3 regions of the Thauera humireducens genome follow, and region 1 is predicted to be linked to each of the others. Evidence: predicted binding sites of a transcription regulator. Region 1 holds the regulator's gene; each other region holds the start of a gene.

Region 1 (5,838 bases):
TTGGGCGGCCGACGCCCAGCGCTCGGACACGACAGACTCGTGGCGCAGGCGCGCGGAAGAGCATGCCGGCAGCTGGTGGGAGGACTGGATGCGCTGGCTCAAGCCGCGCGCGGGGGACGAGGTGGAGGCGCGTCCGGCCGCCAGCAAGCGCTTCCCGGCGCTGTGCGCGGCACCGGGCAGCTACGTGCTCGAGAAGTAGCGGGCAGTCCTCAGGCCTGGTAGCGGGCGAGGCGGGTCGGGTCGTGCAAGGTGATGCGTTTGCCCTGAACGCTGATCAGGCCCGATTCGCTGAGGTCGTGAAAGATGCGCGACAGGGTTTCGGGCGTCAGGTTCAGGCGTGAAGCGATGACCTGCTTGCTGGTCGGCAGCGCGATCTCGCACGGCGTGTCGCTGTCGGCGACCTGCAGCAGGTAGCCGATCACACGCTGGATGCTCGAGCGCAGCGAATAGGTCTCCACGTCCTGGATCAGCCCGTGCAGGCGGATGGCCATGCCGGCGAGGAGCTTGTGCGCGAAGGTGGAGTCCTGGTCGATCAGCTCGGTGACCACGGCCTGGCCGACGTGGATCAGCAGTGTTTCGGTCAGCGCTTCGGCGAACACCGGATAGGGCTTGTTCATGAACATCACGGCCTCTCCGAAGCTCTGCATCGGGCCGATGATCTCCACGACCTTCTCGGTCCCCTGTGGCGACGAAAAGGCGAGCTTGACCTGACCCGAGACGACGAAGTAAAAGCCATGCGGCTGGTCGCCGCGCTGGAACAGCACCTCGCCACGCCCGATGTGGCGGTCACGCGTGTAGCGCGCGACAAGCTCGAGATCGGTGTCCGAGAGTTCGCTGAACAGCGGGATGCGCTTGAGCAGCGCAGGCAGGTCGAGGGCGGCGTGGGTCATGTCCGTGCGTTCCTGGGTGGAAGCGATCTCATTATTGACGGCAATTCTAATCGACCCCGGGGCGCCGCGCGGCACGCGCGATGCCGGTCCGGGTGGGAGTACGCATGTATTTCGCAATCAAGCACCTTCATGTCACCTGCGTGGTGCTCAGCGCCATGGGGTTCCTGCTGCGCGGCTTCTGGATGATGACGGGCAGCCCGCGCCTGAACGCCCTGCCGGCACGGGTGCTGCCTCACGTCGTCGACAGCGCCCTGTTGTTGAGTGCGATCGCGCTGGCGGTCATGATCCAGCAGTATCCCTTCGACGCAGGGTGGGTGACGGCAAAGGTGTTCGGCCTGATCGCCTACATCCTGCTCGGCACGGTTGCGCTGAAGCGCGGCAGGACGAAGGGGATCCGGCTCGGCGCCTTCGCCGCCGCATTGCTGGTGTATGCGTGGATCGCCTCGGTGGCACTGACCAAGAATGTCGCAGGTTACCTGGCGGTTGCCGCCTGATCGCCGGGCGCGCCTCAGCGCCCGCTGCCGGCCGTCTGGTGCTGGATGAGCTTGCGCAGGCCGGCGGTATCCAGCAGGCGGATGTGCTTCTGCTGCACGGCGATCAGGCCTTCTTCCTGGAAGCGCGAGAAGGCGCGTGACACGGTCTCGAGCTTGAGCCCGAGATAGGAGCCGATTTCCTCGCGCGTCATGCGCAGGTGGAACTCGGCCGCCGAAAAACCGCGTGCGGTGAAGCGCTGCGACATGTTGAGCAGGAAGGCCGCCAGGCGCTCCTCGGCGCGCATCGAGCCGAGCAGCATCATCACGCCGTGGTCGCGCACGATCTCACGGCTCATGACCTTGTGGAACTGATGCTGCAGGCCTTCGACCTCGTGAGACAACTGTTCGAGCTTGGCGTAGGGGATCACGCACACCTCGCTGTCTTCCAGCGCGACGGCGTTGCAACTGTGCGTCTCGGTGCTGATGCCATCCAGACCGAGAATCTCCCCGGTCATCTGGAAGCCGGTCACCTGGTCGCGACCATCTTCGAGCAGCACGTCGGTCTTGAACGAGCCCGCACGGATCGCGTAGATCGCCTCGAAGGTGTCTCCCGCGCGGTAGAGGTTCTGCTGGCGCTTCACCTTGCGTCGCGCACCCACCAGTTCATCCAGGCGGCTCAGTTCGCTGTCGGGCATGCCGAAGGGCAGGCACAGTTCCACAAGATTACACTGCGAACAGGCGGTCTTGAGCCCGCTCACGGTAATTGCCACGCTTGCCCTCATCTGCACGATAATCCCGTCATCCCGACTCACAGAGTCCAAAACGCGGTTTAACAGTGTCCCCGGCTGGCATCACCATGGCCGTTGATCCACGTCAACCAAAAATTTGCGCTGGTCTGCCATTGTTAGGCACACACAGTAGCAGCAAGATCATGACCGAACAGAACGAACTCATCTTCGATCCGCAGCTGATCCGTCGATTCGACATCAACGGGCCGCGGTATACCTCTTACCCGACCGCGGATCGCTTTGTCGAGGCTTTCAATGCCGACGCGCTCAAGCACTGGCTTGCAAATCGGGCCATTGGCGGCGTCAGCAAACCGCTCTCATTATACTTCCACATCCCATTTTGTAACACGATCTGTTATTACTGCGCCTGCAACAAGATCATAACCAAGGATCATGGGCGTTCAGCCAAGTACCTGAAATACCTTGCTAAAGAGATCGAGATGCAAGCGGCCTGCCTGCAGGGCAGCCGCCAGGTGACGCAGTTGCACCTGGGGGGCGGCACGCCGACCTTCCTCTCGCATGACGAAATGCGGCAACTGATGGCCTCGGTCCGCGAGCACTTCACCTTGGTGCCCAACGGCGAATATTCGATCGAGGTCGATCCGCGCAAGGTCGATTTCGACACCGTCAAGTTGCTGGCCGAGCTTGGTTTCAACCGCATGAGCGTCGGCGTGCAGGACTTCGCCGAAGACGTGCAGCAGGCCGTCAACCGCATCCAGAGCTTCGACGAGACCAAGCTCGTCATCGATGCAGCGCGCGCCACTGGCTTCAAGTCGGTCAGCATGGACCTGATCTACGGCCTGCCGAAACAGAACGTCATCAGCTTCAACCGCACGCTCGAACAGGTGCTCGAGATCTCGCCCGATCGCATCTCGCTTTACAGCTATGCGCATCTGCCCGGCCTGTTCAAGCCGCAGCGTCGCATCTTCATGAGTGACATGCCGACGCCGGATACCAAGCTGCAGTTGCTGCAACTGGGTATCCGCCGCCTGACCGAGGCGGGCTATGTCTATATCGGCATGGACCATTTCGCCAAGCCCAACGACGAACTCACCGTTGCGCAGCGCCAGGGGCGCCTGCATCGCAACTTCCAGGGCTACTCGACACAGGCCGAGTGCGATCTGCTCGCCTTCGGCGTGTCGGCCATCGGCAAGATCGGCCCGGTGTATGCGCAGAACGTGAAGACGCTCGACGAGTACTACGACGCGCTCGACCGCGATGAGCTGCCGGTGCTGCGTGGCATCGAGCTCACCGCCGACGACCTGCTGCGGCGCGCGATCATCCAGGCGCTGATGTGCCATTTCGAACTGTCGATGCAGTCGATCGAGATCGCCCACCTGATCAACTTCCGGGAGTACTTCGCCGAGGAACTGACCGAACTTGCGGAGATGGAGAAGGCGGGGCTGGTCAAGATCGACGGAGACTGGATCAGCGTGCAGCCCGGGGGACGCTTGCTGGTGCGCGGCATCGCGATGGTGTTCGACCGCTATCTGCGGGCCGACCGCGAGCGCGCGCGCTACTCGCGCGTGATCTGAACCTTGCGGCAACGCAGCGTAGAATGAGGCTTTGCAGCAGCGGGGCCTTTTCTTCTCATGCCTGAAACCGGTTATTTCGCTGTCTTCCTGATCGGCCTGCTTGGTGGCACGCACTGCGTGTCGATGTGCGGCGGCATTGTCGGCGCGCTCACCGTGCAGGTGCAGACGCCCGGCAGCAAGCCGCAATGGCCGCTGCATCTGGCCTACAACCTCGGCCGCATCGCCACCTACACCGCACTCGGCGGCCTGGTCGGCGCGCTCGGCTCGGTGGGCATGCTGTACGACGGCATGCTGCCGGTGCAGATGACGCTTTACGTGCTCGCCAACCTGATGCTGATCGCGCTCGGGCTCTACCTCACCGGCTTCACCCGCCTGCTGGCACCGGTCGAGCGTGCGGGGCATGTGATCTGGCGCCGCATCCAGCCGGCCACGCGGCGCTTCCTGCCGGCGCGCTCGGTCAAGCAGGCGCTGCCGCTCGGGCTGCTGTGGGGCTTCATCCCCTGCGGCCTGACCTATTCGATCCTCGCCACGGCGCTCGTCACCGGTTCAGGTGCGCGCGGCGCCGGGCTGATGCTGGCCTTCGGCCTCGGCACGCTGCCCAACCTGCTGCTGGCGGGCATGCTGTTCAAGCGTTTCCGCGATTTCACCCGCAACCCGAAGGTGCGCTTCGCCTCCGGCCTGCTGGTGCTGGGCTTCGGCGTATTCGGGCTCTATCACGCGCCCACACTGGGCGGCGACCTGTGGAGTGGCGTGGTCTGCGTGACCTGAGTGGCTCAGCTGCCTGACAGCGCACGCAGGATGGGGCAGGGCGCACCGGCCTGCGTGTCGTGGCAGCAGCGCACGAGTTCGGCCAGCGCGCGTCGCATGTCCTGAAGCTGGCGAATGCGGGCGTCGATCAGTGCGATCTTCGCCTGTGCCGTTTCGCGCGCGCGGTCGCGGTCCGTGTCTTCGTTGAGGGCGAGCAGGCTATCGATCTCCTCCAGCGAGAAACCAAGCTGCTGCGCGCGGCGGATCGCCTTCAGCCGCGCGAGTTCCGCCAGGCCGTACCGCCGGTAGCTGCCATGGCCCCGTTCCGGCGCGTGCAGCAAGCCGCGGCGCTGGTAGTAGCGGATGGTCTCGATGCCGACCTCGGCCTCGCGCGCCAATGCGCCGATGGTGAATGTCCGTTCGATTTGCGTGTCCACCGGTTGACTCCGTACCTTGGTACGGGGTTTAGACTGCCGTTTGTCGAATGTTTGCGCAATACCCGAAACCATGTCCCACGCAACGCTGAACACGCCGCCCGATGCTTCCCGCACGGCGGCAACCGAATCCCTCGAACTGGCCATCGGCGGCATGACCTGCGCTGCCTGCTCGACACGGCTGGAGAAGGTGCTCAACCGCTTGCCTGGCGTGCAGGCGAGCGTCAATCTCGCCACCGAGCGCGCCACGTTGCACTTCGCACCCGGCGCGTTGACGCTGGCGCAGGCCACGGCCGCGGTCGAACGCGCGGGTTTCCAGGCCAGCGACGCGCGCCAGCTTGCGCGCGAGGCCGAGCGCGCCCGCCACCGGGCCGAGTGGCGGGTGGAACTTCGCCACTTCTGGATCGCGGCCGTGCTGAGCCTGCCGCTGGCGGCGCAGATGCCGGCGATGTTCGGCCTGTGGCCCGGCGGCGAGGTGCATCACGATCTGGTGCCGCGCTGGCTGCAACTGCTGCTGGCGACGCCGGTGCAGTTCTGGATCGGTGCGCGCTTCTATCGCGGCGCCTGGGCCTCGCTGCGCGGCGGCGGCGCGAACATGGACGTGCTGGTCGCACTCGGCACCTCGATGGCCTACTTCTACAGCCTCGTCGTCACGCTGGCCGACCGCCACGACCTGCACGTGTACTTCGAGGCTTCGGCGATGATCATCACCCTGGTGCTGCTCGGCAAGCTGATGGAGGCGCGCGCCAAGGCCCGCACCACGGCGGCGCTTGATGCCTTGCTGCGCCTGCAGCCGAAGATGGCGCGCATCGAGCGCGACGGCGAACTGCTCGAAGTGCCCGTCGAATCGCTGCAGCCCGGCGACCTGTTCGTGCTGCGTCCGGGCGATGCGGTGCCGGTCGACGGCGTCGTCGAGCAGGGCGAGTCGGCCGTGAACGAGGCGATGCTGACCGGCGAGAGCCTGCCGATCG
Region 2 (5,838 bases), 1.6 Mb from region 1:
CGGGCAAGGGTGGGCGTGGTGCCTGCATGTCAGAAACTCCCGGAAAGACTCAAGGTGATGCCGCGGCCCGGCGCCGCCAGCTCCTGGCCCGACACGCCATCGGTCAGGTGCTCGTGGTAGCGCTTGTCGGCAAGGTTGTGCAGGCCGACGGCCAGCGTGGCCGCGTCGAAGGCGCCGACCGTGCCGAAACGCCAACCCAGTTCGGCGTCGGCGGTGACGAAGCCGGAGGTCGCGTCCTCGGTGCCATTGGAGAACTTCGTCGCGATGCGATCCTGATCGGCCACCGCGCGCAGCTGCGCGCGCCAGTAGAAGCCGCGCTCGGCCGGCTGGCCGATGCCCAGCGTCAGCTCGGGTGCCGGCGTCTGGTACAGCGGCTCGTCGTCCTGATGGTTCTTGCCACGCAGCCAGGTGAAGCCGGCATCGGCGACGTAGGCGCCCACTGGCGCGCTGAGACTGCCTTCGACGCCGTAGATCGTGACCTTGTCGAGGTTCTCGGTGCGCTTGAGCGGCAGTCCCGTGCCCGGATGGGACGCACCGGTGATGCGTCCGGCGATGTAGTCGTCAATCCGCGTGTAGAAGGCCGCCAGCTGGTAGTTCAGCCCGGCACCTGCGCCCTTGAGGCCGAGTTCGAAGCTGGTCGAGACCTCCGGGTCGAGTTGCGGGTTGCCGACGTGGTAGTAGCCGTCGCCACGCGCCGAATCCTCGAAGCGCTCACGCATGTCCGCGGCGCGGTAGGCGCGGCCGACGTTGGCGTAGACGTTGAGATTGTCGGTCAGCGGATGGACCGCCCCGAGCGACCACGACAGGTTGTTGTCCGTGCTGTCCAGGCCGGTCGTCTGGGCCGACGGCCCCGTCCCCTTCTGCGCCGCGTCACCGCTGACGCGGTCGTAGCGCAGTCCGGCAACGATGCGGGTGGCGCCAAGCGCGAACTCGTCCTGCACGAACACGCCCACCGCCTCGATCTCGCCATCCGAGAACGGATCGTTGCGCACGTTGTTGTTGAAGAACGGCGCGTTGTTGTCCATGTAGCGCTCGGGATCGCCCTTCATGCGCCAGGTTTCGGCCCCGACCGTCAGCAGATGATCCCCGCCGACCGGGAACACGTACCTGGCGCGCGCGCCGTCGGTCGTGAAGGAGACGTCGTTGCGCACGTAGTCGCGACCGAGGTTTTCGCCGCGGGCACGGATCTGGCGGAACACTTCCTGGCGATAGATCTCGGCCGACAACTGCCCTTCGCCGAGCTTCGCATCGACGCCCAGTTCGTAGAGCTCGCGGCGCTGCTCGGGCGAATGGATGGTCGCCACGCCGAGCGGACGCGGAATGCCCGCGCCGGTGCGGGCCGAGCCCGGATACCACACGTCCTCGTCCTCATGACGCTGCAGATTCAGACGCAGGCTGACATCGTCGGTCAGGCGATGACGATACTTGGCCAGCAGGGTGTCGGACTGGTAGCCAGTCCGGTCCTCGCGCCCGTCGGGGCTGCGGTAGTCATCCACGTCGCGCCCGGCCACACCCAGCACCAGCGCGTGATCGGCGTTCGAACGCTGCACCAGCAGCGCACCGGCCACGCCCTTGTCGACACTGCTGAAGCGCACGCCGGCACGGCCGCCCATGCGCTCCTCCGCGGTAAAGGCGGCCTCGGGCGTGAGCAGGTTGACGACCCCGCCCATCGCACCGCTGCCATGCAGCACCGAGCCCGGCCCCTTGACGACCTCGACACGGTCGAGCAGCCCGAGATCCATGAAGGACGCGATCGCCCCCTGAGGCTGGGCCGAGTTCACACGCAGACCATCGACCATGACGACGACGCTCTCCTTCTTGAGACCGCGCAGCACCGGGTTCTGTCCCCAGGCACCGTCGGACTGGGCCGCCAGCCCCGGCTTGCCTCGCAACAGATCACCGACGACCGTGGCGCCCGCCGTGGCCGGACGCAGGACCTCGATCGCCTGAGGTGTCTCCTGCACGTCGGCGGCGTAGCCTTTGGCGGTCACAACCTGCTCGTCGAGCACGGTTTCACCTGCGGCGAGCAGGGATGGTGCGAACGAGACACCCAGCAGTGCCAACGCCATTGCGCGCATGCGCAGTTCCATAAACAACTCCATCGAGTAGTCGAGCTGGCTGGCGACGGCTGGCTTGCCCGGGATGATTCGGATCAGGTGAGACAACTTTACTTAAACGCGAATCATTCCTATTTGATTTCAATCAAATCTGCATGCGCTCGCTTGCCGAAATCACTTCTTGAATCTCGGGCAGCCCTTGCAGGGCTTGTCCTTCTTGCAGCACTTCTTGCTCATCAGGATCTCCAGAACGGTCCCGCCCCAGGCCGGAACCGTCTCAGTGCGAAACGCGCGAGGCTTCAACCGCTGGCTGTTCGCTCAGCAAGGCATACGCACGCCAGTCCTCCACGAGGCTGGACGCGCACTCGCGCACCTCGGCGGCAATGCGCTGATCGGCGCCGATCACCTGCAGATGATCGACAATGGCCCGTGCAAGCGCGGGGGACTGCCGCGCCGGAAAGCGCGACAGCAGCTGAAGCACGGCAGCCAGCGCCAGCTCGGGTCGCGTACCGTAGTGCGGCGCCGACTCGCGCGAGGCACTGAAGTCCTGGCCGCAGCAGGGAGGCAGGCCGCTCACAGCCGCACCGCGTAGTATTCGACGACCTGCTGGACGTCGACCGGGAACGGGACCTCGTCGGGCGAGGGCGTGCGCGTGACGCTGGCAGCGAAGGCTGCTTCGTCAATGCTCAGCCACTCCGGCCGCGTCAGTGCAGGCTCGCCGATCGTCTCGACGACGAAGGGAATTCGGCGGCCACGCTCGGTGAGCTGAATGCGGTCGCCCGGCTTGATGCGGATCGAGGGGATATTCACCGAGCGGCCGTTGAGCAGCACGTGCTTGTGGCGCACGAGCTGGCGCGCCGCCACCGCAGTGGGGGCGAAACCGGCGCGGAACACGAAGTTGTCCAGACGGCGCTCGAGCAGTTCGAGCAGCTTGTCGCCGGTCGGCCCGCGGTCGCGCTTGGCCTCGCGGAACAGGCGCTGGATCTGCTTTTCGCCGAGGCCGTAGTTGAAGCGCAGCTTCTGTTTCTCGATCAGCTGCACGCCGAAGCCCGACTTGCGCTTCGGCCGCTGGCCGTGCTGGCCCGGCGGGTAGTTGCGCTCACCGAGCGGCTTGCGCGACAGGCCGGGCAGTTCGGCGCCGAGCGCACGCATCACTTTCAGACGGGGGCCGGTGTAACGGGACAAGATGATCTCCTTCGATCAGTTCGGGAATGAAGCGGTTGAAACGCAGCTGCGCGAAGAGCGCGAGCGAAGCCGACTCGAAGTCGAGGCATCGCCGACTGCATTCGCGCAGCCGAGATGTCGCGGATGGGATATCGCCTGGTCGAGTTGTTCGCACGATGTCATCAGCTCCTGATCCAGGGCGCTGGCGTCAAGGCAACGCAGCAGCAAGCCCGCCCGGTGCGCAGCACGGGGACAGCCGGTATCGAGGTAGCGCGACACGTGCATCAGCACGCCGGTCAGCAGACGGGTCTGCTCGAGGGTCGAATCCCTTGCCATGGAACACCTCTCTTATTTGCGAATGATTCGCAATATCATCGATGCACTGTGGCTTGTCAACACGTGATGAAAGATCGCGCCCCGCCTTCGCTGCCCGCCGACGGATCGAATGCCGGTGCGCACTCGGACCGAGCACGAAACTTGAGATAGATCATGAAGCAATTAATGAGATCCGTTATCATTAACGATATCTGCTACCTCGGCCTCCTCTGCCCCTACCATGCACCACGCTGCCTCGCTTGCCACACCCTCCGGCGCCCTGCGCACCCTGGCCCTCGTCGGCCACCCCAATGTCGGCAAGTCGGTGCTGTTCCACCGCCTCACCGGCACCTACGTCACGGTGTCGAACTACCCCGGCACCACGGTCGAGGTGTCGCGTGCCGCGCCGCGCTTCCACCGCGAGGCCTCGCTGCTCGACACCCCGGGCGTGCTTGCCCTGCCCTCGCGCAGCGACGACGAGCGCGCGACCATGCGCGCGCTGCTCAATGAGGACATGCGCACGCTGATCCAGGTCGGCGACGCCAAAAATCTGCGCCGCACACTGAATCTGACCGCCCTGCTCGCCGAACTGGGCGTACCGATGGTGATGGCGCTGAACATGACCGATGAAGCGAAGGCACGCGGCGTGAAGGTCGACGCTGCCGCACTGGCCGAGGCCCTCGGCGTGCCGGTCGTCGCCACGGTGGCCACCGGCGGCGAAGGCGTCGCCGCCCTGACCGACGCCCTGCAGCGCGCCGCCGCGCCCGCTCCGCTGCTGCGCTACGACCCGGTGCTGGAGCGCGACATCGTGCGCATCGAACAGCTGATCCTCGGCACCTGCCCGCATCCGCGCCTGGCCGCGCGCGGGCTGGCCATCCTCGCCATCGGCCGTGACCCCGAGGTCGAGGCCTGGCTGGCAGCGCAGCCCGGCAGCGAGCCGCTGCGGGCGGCGCTGGCCGAACTCACCGCCGCCATCGGTCGCGACTCGCTGCCCGCCCGCCTCGCGCGCGAGCGCGGCGGCGCGGCCGAAGCCCTCGCACGCACCGTCACCCAGCAGGCCGGCGGCAAGGACCGCACGCTGTCGATGCTGCTCGGCCGCGTCGCAGTGCACCGCCTGTGGGGCTGGCCGATGCTGCTCGGCGTGCTCTATGCGGTCTATCTCTTCGTCGGCGACTTCGGCGCCAGTACGCTGGTCGGGCTGCTGGAAGAGGACTTCTTCGGCGAAGTGCTGAACCCGGCGGTGACGGACTTCGTGCGCAGCCACGTTTCCACGCCCTGGCTCGCCGACCTCTTTGTCGGCGAGTACGGCCTGTGGACGATGGGCATGACCTACGCGCTGGCGCTGATCCTGCCGATCGTCACCACCTTCTTCCTCGCCTTCGGCGTGCTGGAGGACTCCGGCTACTTCTCGCGCCTGTCGGTGATCGCCAACCGCATGTTCGCCGCCATCGGCCTCAACGGCCGCGCAGTGCTGCCGATGGTGCTCGGCCTGGGCTGCGTGACCATGGCCACGCTCACCACCCGCATCCTGCACACCCCGCGCGAACGCCTCATCACCATCTACCTGATGGCACTGGCGATTCCCTGCTCGGCGCAGCTGGGCGTGGTGCTCGGCCTGCTGGGCGGCATTTCCTTCGGCGCCACGGTGATCTGGGTCGCGGCGATCGTCCTGGTGCTGCTGTTCACCGGCTGGCTGGCGAGCAAGGTCGTGCCCGGCCGGCGCGTGCCGCTGATCACCGAGCTGCCGCCGATGCGCATGCCGGTGCTGGGCAATGTACTGAAGAAGACCGGCGGACGGCTCAAGTGGTACCTGATCGAGGTCATCCCGCTGTTCCTGATCGGTACGCTGATCATGTTCGTGCTCGACCGCAGCGGCGCGCTGCCGTGGATCATCGAGGCCGGCAAGCCGCTGGTGGTAGGCTGGCTGGGCCTGCCGCCCGAGGCCAGCGCCGCCTTCGTCATGGGCTTCCTGCGCCGCGACTTCGGCGCCAGCGGTCTGTTCGCGCTCCAGGGCGAGCTGTCGATGGTGCAGGCGGTGGTGGGCATGGTGACGATCACCCTGTTCGTGCCCTGCATTGCGAGCCTGATGATGATCGTCAAGGAACAGGGGATGAAGGTCGCCGCGCTGATGCTGGCGATGATCATCCCCACCGCCTTCCTCGTCGGCGGCCTGCTCAACCACGGCCTGCGGCTGTTCTTCTGAAGGAGGCCGACACATGAACGCCAACCGCACGCCCACCCACGAACGCATCCGCCTCACCGGCACGCCGCTCGGCCGCATGGTCCGCATCACCGATTTCGG
Region 3 (5,838 bases), 440 kb from region 1:
GTTCTCGAGACCGGCTACGCGGTGCACATCTCGCGCATGTCGGCCTCGGGCCGCTACCTGTTCGTGATCGGCCGCGATGCCAAGATCAACCTGATCGACCTGTGGATGGAGAAGCCGGACACGGTCGCGGAGATCAAGGTCGGCCTCGAGGCGCGCTCGGTGGAGAGCTCCAAGGCCAAGGGCTGGGAGGACAAGTACGCCATCGCCGGCACCTACTGGCCGCCGCAGTTCGTGATCATGGACGGCGACACGCTGCAGCCGCGCAAGATCGTCTCCACCCGCGGCATGGTCACCGGCACCCAGGACTATCACCCCGAGCCGCGCGTGGCCGCGATCGTGTCCTCGCACTTCAATCCGGAATTCTTCGTCAATGTGAAGGAAACCGGCATGGTGTATTCGGTGGACTATCGCGACCTCGAGAACCTGAGCATCAAGATGATCGAGGCGGCGCCCTTCCTGCACGACGGGGGCTTCGAGTCCACGCACCGCTACTTCATGGACGCAGCCAACGCATCGGACAAGATCGCGGTCATCGATACCAAGGAAGGCAAGCTGGAGAAACTGGTCGACGTGGGCAAGGTGCCGCACCCGGGTCGTGGCGCGAACTTCGTCGATCCGAAGTTCGGCCCGGTATGGGCCACCGGCCACCTGGGCGACGAGACGATCTCCTTGATCGGCACCGATCCGCACCAGCACCCGGACAATGCCTGGAAGGTGGTGCGCACGCTGAAGGGCCTGGGGGGCGGATCGCTGTTCCTGAAGACGCATCCGACGTCGAAGAACCTGTGGGCCGACACCACGCTGAACCCGGACGAGAAGATCAGCCAGTCGGTTGCCGTGTGGGACATCGACAACATCGACAAGGGCTACGAGCTGATCCCCGTCGGCGAGTGGTCCGGCGTCAAGGCCGGCCCGAAGCGCGTCGTTCAGCCGGAATACAATAAGGCGGGCGACGAGGTCTGGTTCTCGGTCTGGAATGGTGCGGACCAGGAGTCGGCGATCGTCGTCGTCGATGACAGGACGCGCAAGCTCAAGGCCGTGATCCGTGATCCCAGGTTGATCACGCCGACGGGCAAGTTCAACGTCTACAACACGCAACACGACGTGTACTGAGGCGCCTGCGAGTCCCTCGGGGGAGAGGGCAGCCCCTCCCCGGATTGCTCAGTCCGTCGCCTTGCCGAACCATCTAGAGGTGTCGTTGAAGTGATCGCCCCAACGAGGGACGCCCTTTGGGCGCAACGCAAGCTGCTGGCGGCCGAGCCGCTCTTTGCCGGCCTGCCGGCGGCCTTGTTCGACGAACTGGCGGTGGGTAGCCGCGTGCTCGAACTGAACGCGCAGAGCCTGCTCTACCGTGCCGAGGATCCGATCCACGAGGCCTTCGTGCTGGCCAGCGGCAGCGTGGCGCGCGAGCACCTGCTGCCCACCGGCAACGAGAAGGTGCTGGAACTGGCGCAGGCGCCGCAGGTGCTCGCGCTCGGCGAACTACTGGCGCGCACGCATTACGGCGCATCGTGCAGGGCGCTCGCCCACAGCGTCGTCGTTGCGATCGACATCCGCCGCCTGCGCGGGGCCATCCAGAAGGACCCTGCGTTGAGCTGGCGGATCGTGCAGACGCTGGCGAAGCGCCAGTGCGCGATCGAGTTCGACGTTTCCGGCCACCATTCGGGGGCCACCGGCGCACAACGCATCCTCGACTACCTGCTCGCGCAGGCGGGTGATCGCATCGGTCTCGCCGGCGAGACCACGGTCGTGCTGAAGGCCAGCAAGAAGATCATTGCGGCCCGCATCGGCATGACCCCCGAGTCCTTTTCACGCAGCCTGCGCCAACTCAGCGATCAAGGTGTGGTCGTCGTCGAGGGGCGCAAGGTGCACGTCCAGCACGCCGCGCTGAGCGATATCGAAGCCGGCAAGTCGGGCCAGCGCCTGCGCTTCGTGCGCAAGGGCAAGGCCCAGGGCGTGCCGTCCGGTGCGCGTATCGCGCCCGGGGCACTGGTCAACCTGTGCGGTCGCTGTCGCATGCTGTCGCAGCGCATGGCCATCGCCTGGGCACTGATCGCGGCGGGCCTGTCGGTGGAGAAGGCCGCGGTGCGCCTGCGGCGGCTGGTGCACGAGTTCGAGCGCGTGCTGGCCCGTCTCGAGGCGCTGGGGATGCCCGATCTCCTGGAGTCGGGGCGCGTGGCCGTGGTCGAGGCCTGGCCCGATTACCGTGCCGCGCTGGCCGAGGACGGCGCGACGCCGGCGCGGGCGAAGCGGGTGCTTGCCGCCAGCGAAACCGTGCTCGATGCGGCCGACCGGCTCACCAGCGCGGCCGAGCAGGCGTTCGGGCTGCCGGACGCGCATTACGTCAATGTGGCCGGTCGCAACCGCATGTTGTCGCAGCGCATCGGCAAGCTGTTCGTGTTTCGCGAGTGGGTGGCCGAGCCGGCGCGCATCCAGGACGAGATCGACGCGGCAACCGGTGAGTTCGAGCGCAACCTCGACGAACTGCGCCACAGCGGGCGGCGCCTTCCCGAACTGTCTGGGCAACTGCAGGAAGTGTCGGACCAGTGGCAGCGCTTCCTGCGTGCGCTGGCACCCGATGTGATGCGCGTGCAGCGCGCGCAGCATGTGCGGGCGGTGGTCGGCGAGGCCGACCGGCTGTTACGCCATGTGGATACCGCAGTGAAGCTCTATGAGCGGCTGACGCCGGCGCCGGCCGCCTAGGGCATGACACGCCGCGGACCAACGGGGCGCATCAGACCAGCGCGCCGGTCAGCCGTGCGAGCATGTCGCCGAAGGCGCTGGTGAGGATCACCAGAATCGGCATGCCGTAGCAGAAGCCGTGCATCGCCAGCCGGATGCCGCGCCGGGCCGTCGGCAGTTCGAGGAAACGGTCGCACACGATGCGGACCTTGATGCCCATCACCAGCGCGACCAGCACGGTGACGCCGAAGCCGGTGTCCGGGCTGCCGCCGAGCGCGGCGCCGACCACGCTCAGCACGACCAGTCCCAGCCAGGCGAGGTCGAGCTTGCGGATCTCGTTCATGGCATCGTCTCCAGGCTCAGCGCAGCACGTAGAACAGCGGAAAGATCATCAGCCAGATGATGTCCGTCGCGTGCCAGTAGCAGGCAAAGGCCTCCAGTCCCGAATGCTCGTCGGCCGAGTAGGAGCCGGTGCCGGTGCGCAGCATCACCCAGATCAGGCCGAGCAGCCCCCAGAACACGTGGATCAGGTGGTTGAAGGTCAGGTAGTAGTAGGTGACGATGAATACGCCGGCATCGCCGTCGAGACCGTGGGCGAGGTTCCAGCGCACTTCGAACAGCTTGATCACCGGGTAGCCGAGACCGAACACGAACGCGCCCAGCAGCCAGCGCAGGCTCGCCTTCCGGCGTCCGGCGCGCATGGCGTGCACTGCGCGTGCCACGCACCAGCCGCTGGTCAGCAGCATCAGCGTGTAGCCGGTGCCGGCCAGCAGCGACAGTCGCTCCGGGCCGGCGCGGAAGACCTCGGGGTGATGCGCGCGCGCGATGAAGTACACCGCGAACATCAGCGCGAATTCGGTCACCTCGCAGAAGATGCCGACCCACATCGCCTTGCTGCCCGGGATGCGGCCGGGGGCGGGTGGAGCGTCGGGCAGGGTGGCGGCGTACGACACGGGAGGGGCTTGAAGACGGGATCGGAAAGGCATTCTCGCGCGGCCGCGCCGGCGCTGCCTTGATGCAGGGTAAATTGCGCGTCGCAATGCGATACTGGCGGCTCTCCGCAACAAGGATGCACGGACGTGAAGATCTTCCTGCTCGGCGCGCTGGGCGCCGCCCTGGCATTGCCGCTCTGCGCGCAGGCCGAGACCGTCGGCGCTGTCGATACCGCATTCAAGCTCATCGGGCGCAATCACCAGGTGGTGGTCGAGGTGTTCGACGACCCCAAGGTGAAGGGCGTGTCGTGTTACGTATCGCGTGCGCGGACGGGTGGCATCAAGGGGACGCTGGGCCTTGCCGAGGACACGGCCGATGCCGCGGTTGCCTGCCGCCAGGTGGGTGAGATCACCCTGCTGGAACCGTTGGACAAGCAGGAGGAGGTGTTCTCCGAGCGCGCGTCGATCCTGTTCAAGAAGGTGCGCATCGTGCGCATGGCCGACGCCAGGCGCAACACGCTGGTATACCTCGTCTATAGCGACAAGCTGATCGATGGCAGCCCGCAGAACAACGTTACCGCAGTCCCCTTGCCCGCGAGCGTACCGCTCAAGCTGCGCTGAACCGAGCTCGTCTCAGCGCGCTCAGGCGGCGGCGACTTCCTGCAGGCTGCACTTGGCGACACCGAATTCGGTGTTCACCAGCAGCGGGTAGCGGGCACCGCTGAAGCGGCCGTAGTGGCCGATGTTGTAGCCCACCACGCAGCCGGCGACGTGGCCGACCAGGACTTCGCGTCCGATACGGTAACCCGCATGGATTGCGCGGTTGATCGCGATCTCTACGCCGTCGGGGCAGATGGGGTCGTGGGGTTGGTGGCGCGAACCCTCCACGATCAGGAGGTCTTGGGGGCGCATGATGGCCTCTGGGTCCTTGTGTTGAAGCGCGGATTTCGCGCCTGTCTTGTCTGACTCAATGGTAATCCCCGATGCCGTTGGACTGCGTGTGAGCCCTGTCACGGAGCGGCGCATGCAGTCTGCGCGGGCGGGGAGGCCGGTTTCGACCTCGGGCTGTTCGCGGGCCGGGGCCCTTTGCTAGCATCTGGGCAGGAAACGGCGGGAGGCAGGGGCGTGGACGAGACGGACGAGCGTCGGAAGGAGGTGTCGGCGTCTCACGGAGGCGGAGTGTCCGGCGCCCGGCGCGACGGCATGGGACCGGACGAGACGGCCGGGCACTATCTCGTTGCCAACGTTCCGCGTGCCCGGCGCGGGCAGACGGTGGCCGAGGTGCTGTCCCAACTTATCGCGCATGCCCACGACTGCATGGACGTCGTGTGTGTGCTCGATGACGACGAGCGTCTGGTGGGCGTGCTGACCCTGGCCGCCCTGTTCGCGCTGGAGCGGGACCGCCGTCTCGGCGACGCGGTGCAGCCGGGGTTTCCCAAGGTGCACGCCACGACCGACCAGGAACGGGTGGCCTCGCTGGCGCTGCACCATGCCATCAGCGCAATTCCGGTGGTCGATGCGAAGGGCAAGCTGCTGGGCGTGGTGCCCTCAGCAGCGCTGATGCACATCCTGCGCCGCGAACACGTCGAGGACCTCCACCGTTTCGCCGGCATCGCGCGCGAGACCACGCTCGCGCGCGAGGCGATCGAGGCGCCGCCCCTGCGCCGGTTGCGTCACCGCCTGCCGTGGCTGCTGCTCGGGCTGGCGGGCAGCATGCTGGCGACGCTGATCATGTCGCGTTTCGAAGGGGCGCTTGCGATCGATCCGGCGATTGCGTTCTTCGTCCCGGGCCTCGTCTATCTGGCCGACGCCATCGGCACGCAGACCGAGGCCGTCGCGGTGCGCGGCTTGTCGCTGAGCCATGCCCGCATGCGCACCATCATCGGCGGCGAGGCGCGCACCGGCGTGCTGATCGGTCTGGTCATGGGCGGGCTGACCTTTCCCGCCGTGTGGCTCGTGTTCGGCAGCGTCCACCTGGCGGTTGCGGTCGCGGTAGCCCTGGTGGTGGCCGGCGGCATCGCCACGACCGTGGGGCTGGTGCTGCCCTGGTTGCTCGGCCGCTTCGGCAGCGATCCCGCCTACGGCAGCGGGCCGATGTCCACCATCATCCAGGACCTCCTGACGCTGCTGACCTATTTCGTCGTGGTCAGCCTGATCGTCGGCTGACGGCAAGGGACTGCGGCGGGCACCGGCGTTCAGCCGGCCAGGCGTGCGCCGAGCTCGA

The links. The regulator FNR, encoded in region 1, switches genes on or off when oxygen is low (the NO sensors DNR and NnrR bind a similar motif). The targets are predictions, from matches to a motif close to TTGANCTAGNTCAA.
Region 2: the regulator FNR is predicted to act here: its motif matches at 3,699-3,712, upstream of feoB (ferrous iron transport protein B).
Region 3: the regulator FNR is predicted to act here: its motif matches at 3,695-3,708, upstream of AC731_RS02345 (cytochrome c oxidase subunit 3 family protein).

Annotation. Positions count from the first base shown of each region.
Region 1 is NZ_CP014646.1:49,959-55,796, forward strand. It holds gene AC731_RS00275 (PHA/PHB synthase family protein) at 1-199, shown strand, start outside; gene AC731_RS00280 (Crp/Fnr family transcriptional regulator) at 210-890, opposite strand; gene AC731_RS00285 (SirB2 family protein) at 995-1,384, shown strand; gene fnr (fumarate/nitrate reduction transcriptional regulator Fnr) at 1,399-2,145, opposite strand; gene hemN (oxygen-independent coproporphyrinogen III oxidase) at 2,295-3,686, shown strand; gene AC731_RS00300 (sulfite exporter TauE/SafE family protein) at 3,744-4,454, shown strand; gene AC731_RS00305 (MerR family transcriptional regulator) at 4,460-4,870, opposite strand; gene AC731_RS00310 (heavy metal translocating P-type ATPase) at 4,941-5,838, shown strand, end outside.
Region 2 is NZ_CP014646.1:2,586,465-2,592,302, forward strand. It holds gene AC731_RS12130 (ABC transporter substrate-binding protein) at 1-28, opposite strand, end outside; gene AC731_RS12135 (TonB-dependent receptor plug domain-containing protein) at 30-2,090, opposite strand; gene AC731_RS12140 (hypothetical protein) at 2,335-2,634, opposite strand; gene rpsD (30S ribosomal protein S4) at 2,631-3,242, opposite strand; gene AC731_RS12150 (hypothetical protein) at 3,258-3,557, opposite strand; gene feoB (ferrous iron transport protein B) at 3,778-5,739, shown strand; gene AC731_RS12160 (ferrous iron transport protein A) at 5,753-5,838, shown strand, end outside.
Region 3 is NZ_CP014646.1:491,025-496,862, forward strand. It holds gene AC731_RS02330 (nitrite reductase) at 1-1,113, shown strand, start outside; gene AC731_RS02335 (type IV pili methyl-accepting chemotaxis transducer N-terminal domain-containing protein) at 1,204-2,703, shown strand; gene AC731_RS02340 (cytochrome C oxidase subunit IV family protein) at 2,735-3,025, opposite strand; gene AC731_RS02345 (cytochrome c oxidase subunit 3 family protein) at 3,042-3,569, opposite strand; gene AC731_RS02350 (CreA family protein) at 3,762-4,235, shown strand; gene AC731_RS02355 (hypothetical protein) at 4,257-4,526, opposite strand; gene AC731_RS02360 (magnesium transporter) at 4,794-5,780, shown strand; gene AC731_RS02365 (thioredoxin family protein) at 5,810-5,838, opposite strand, start outside.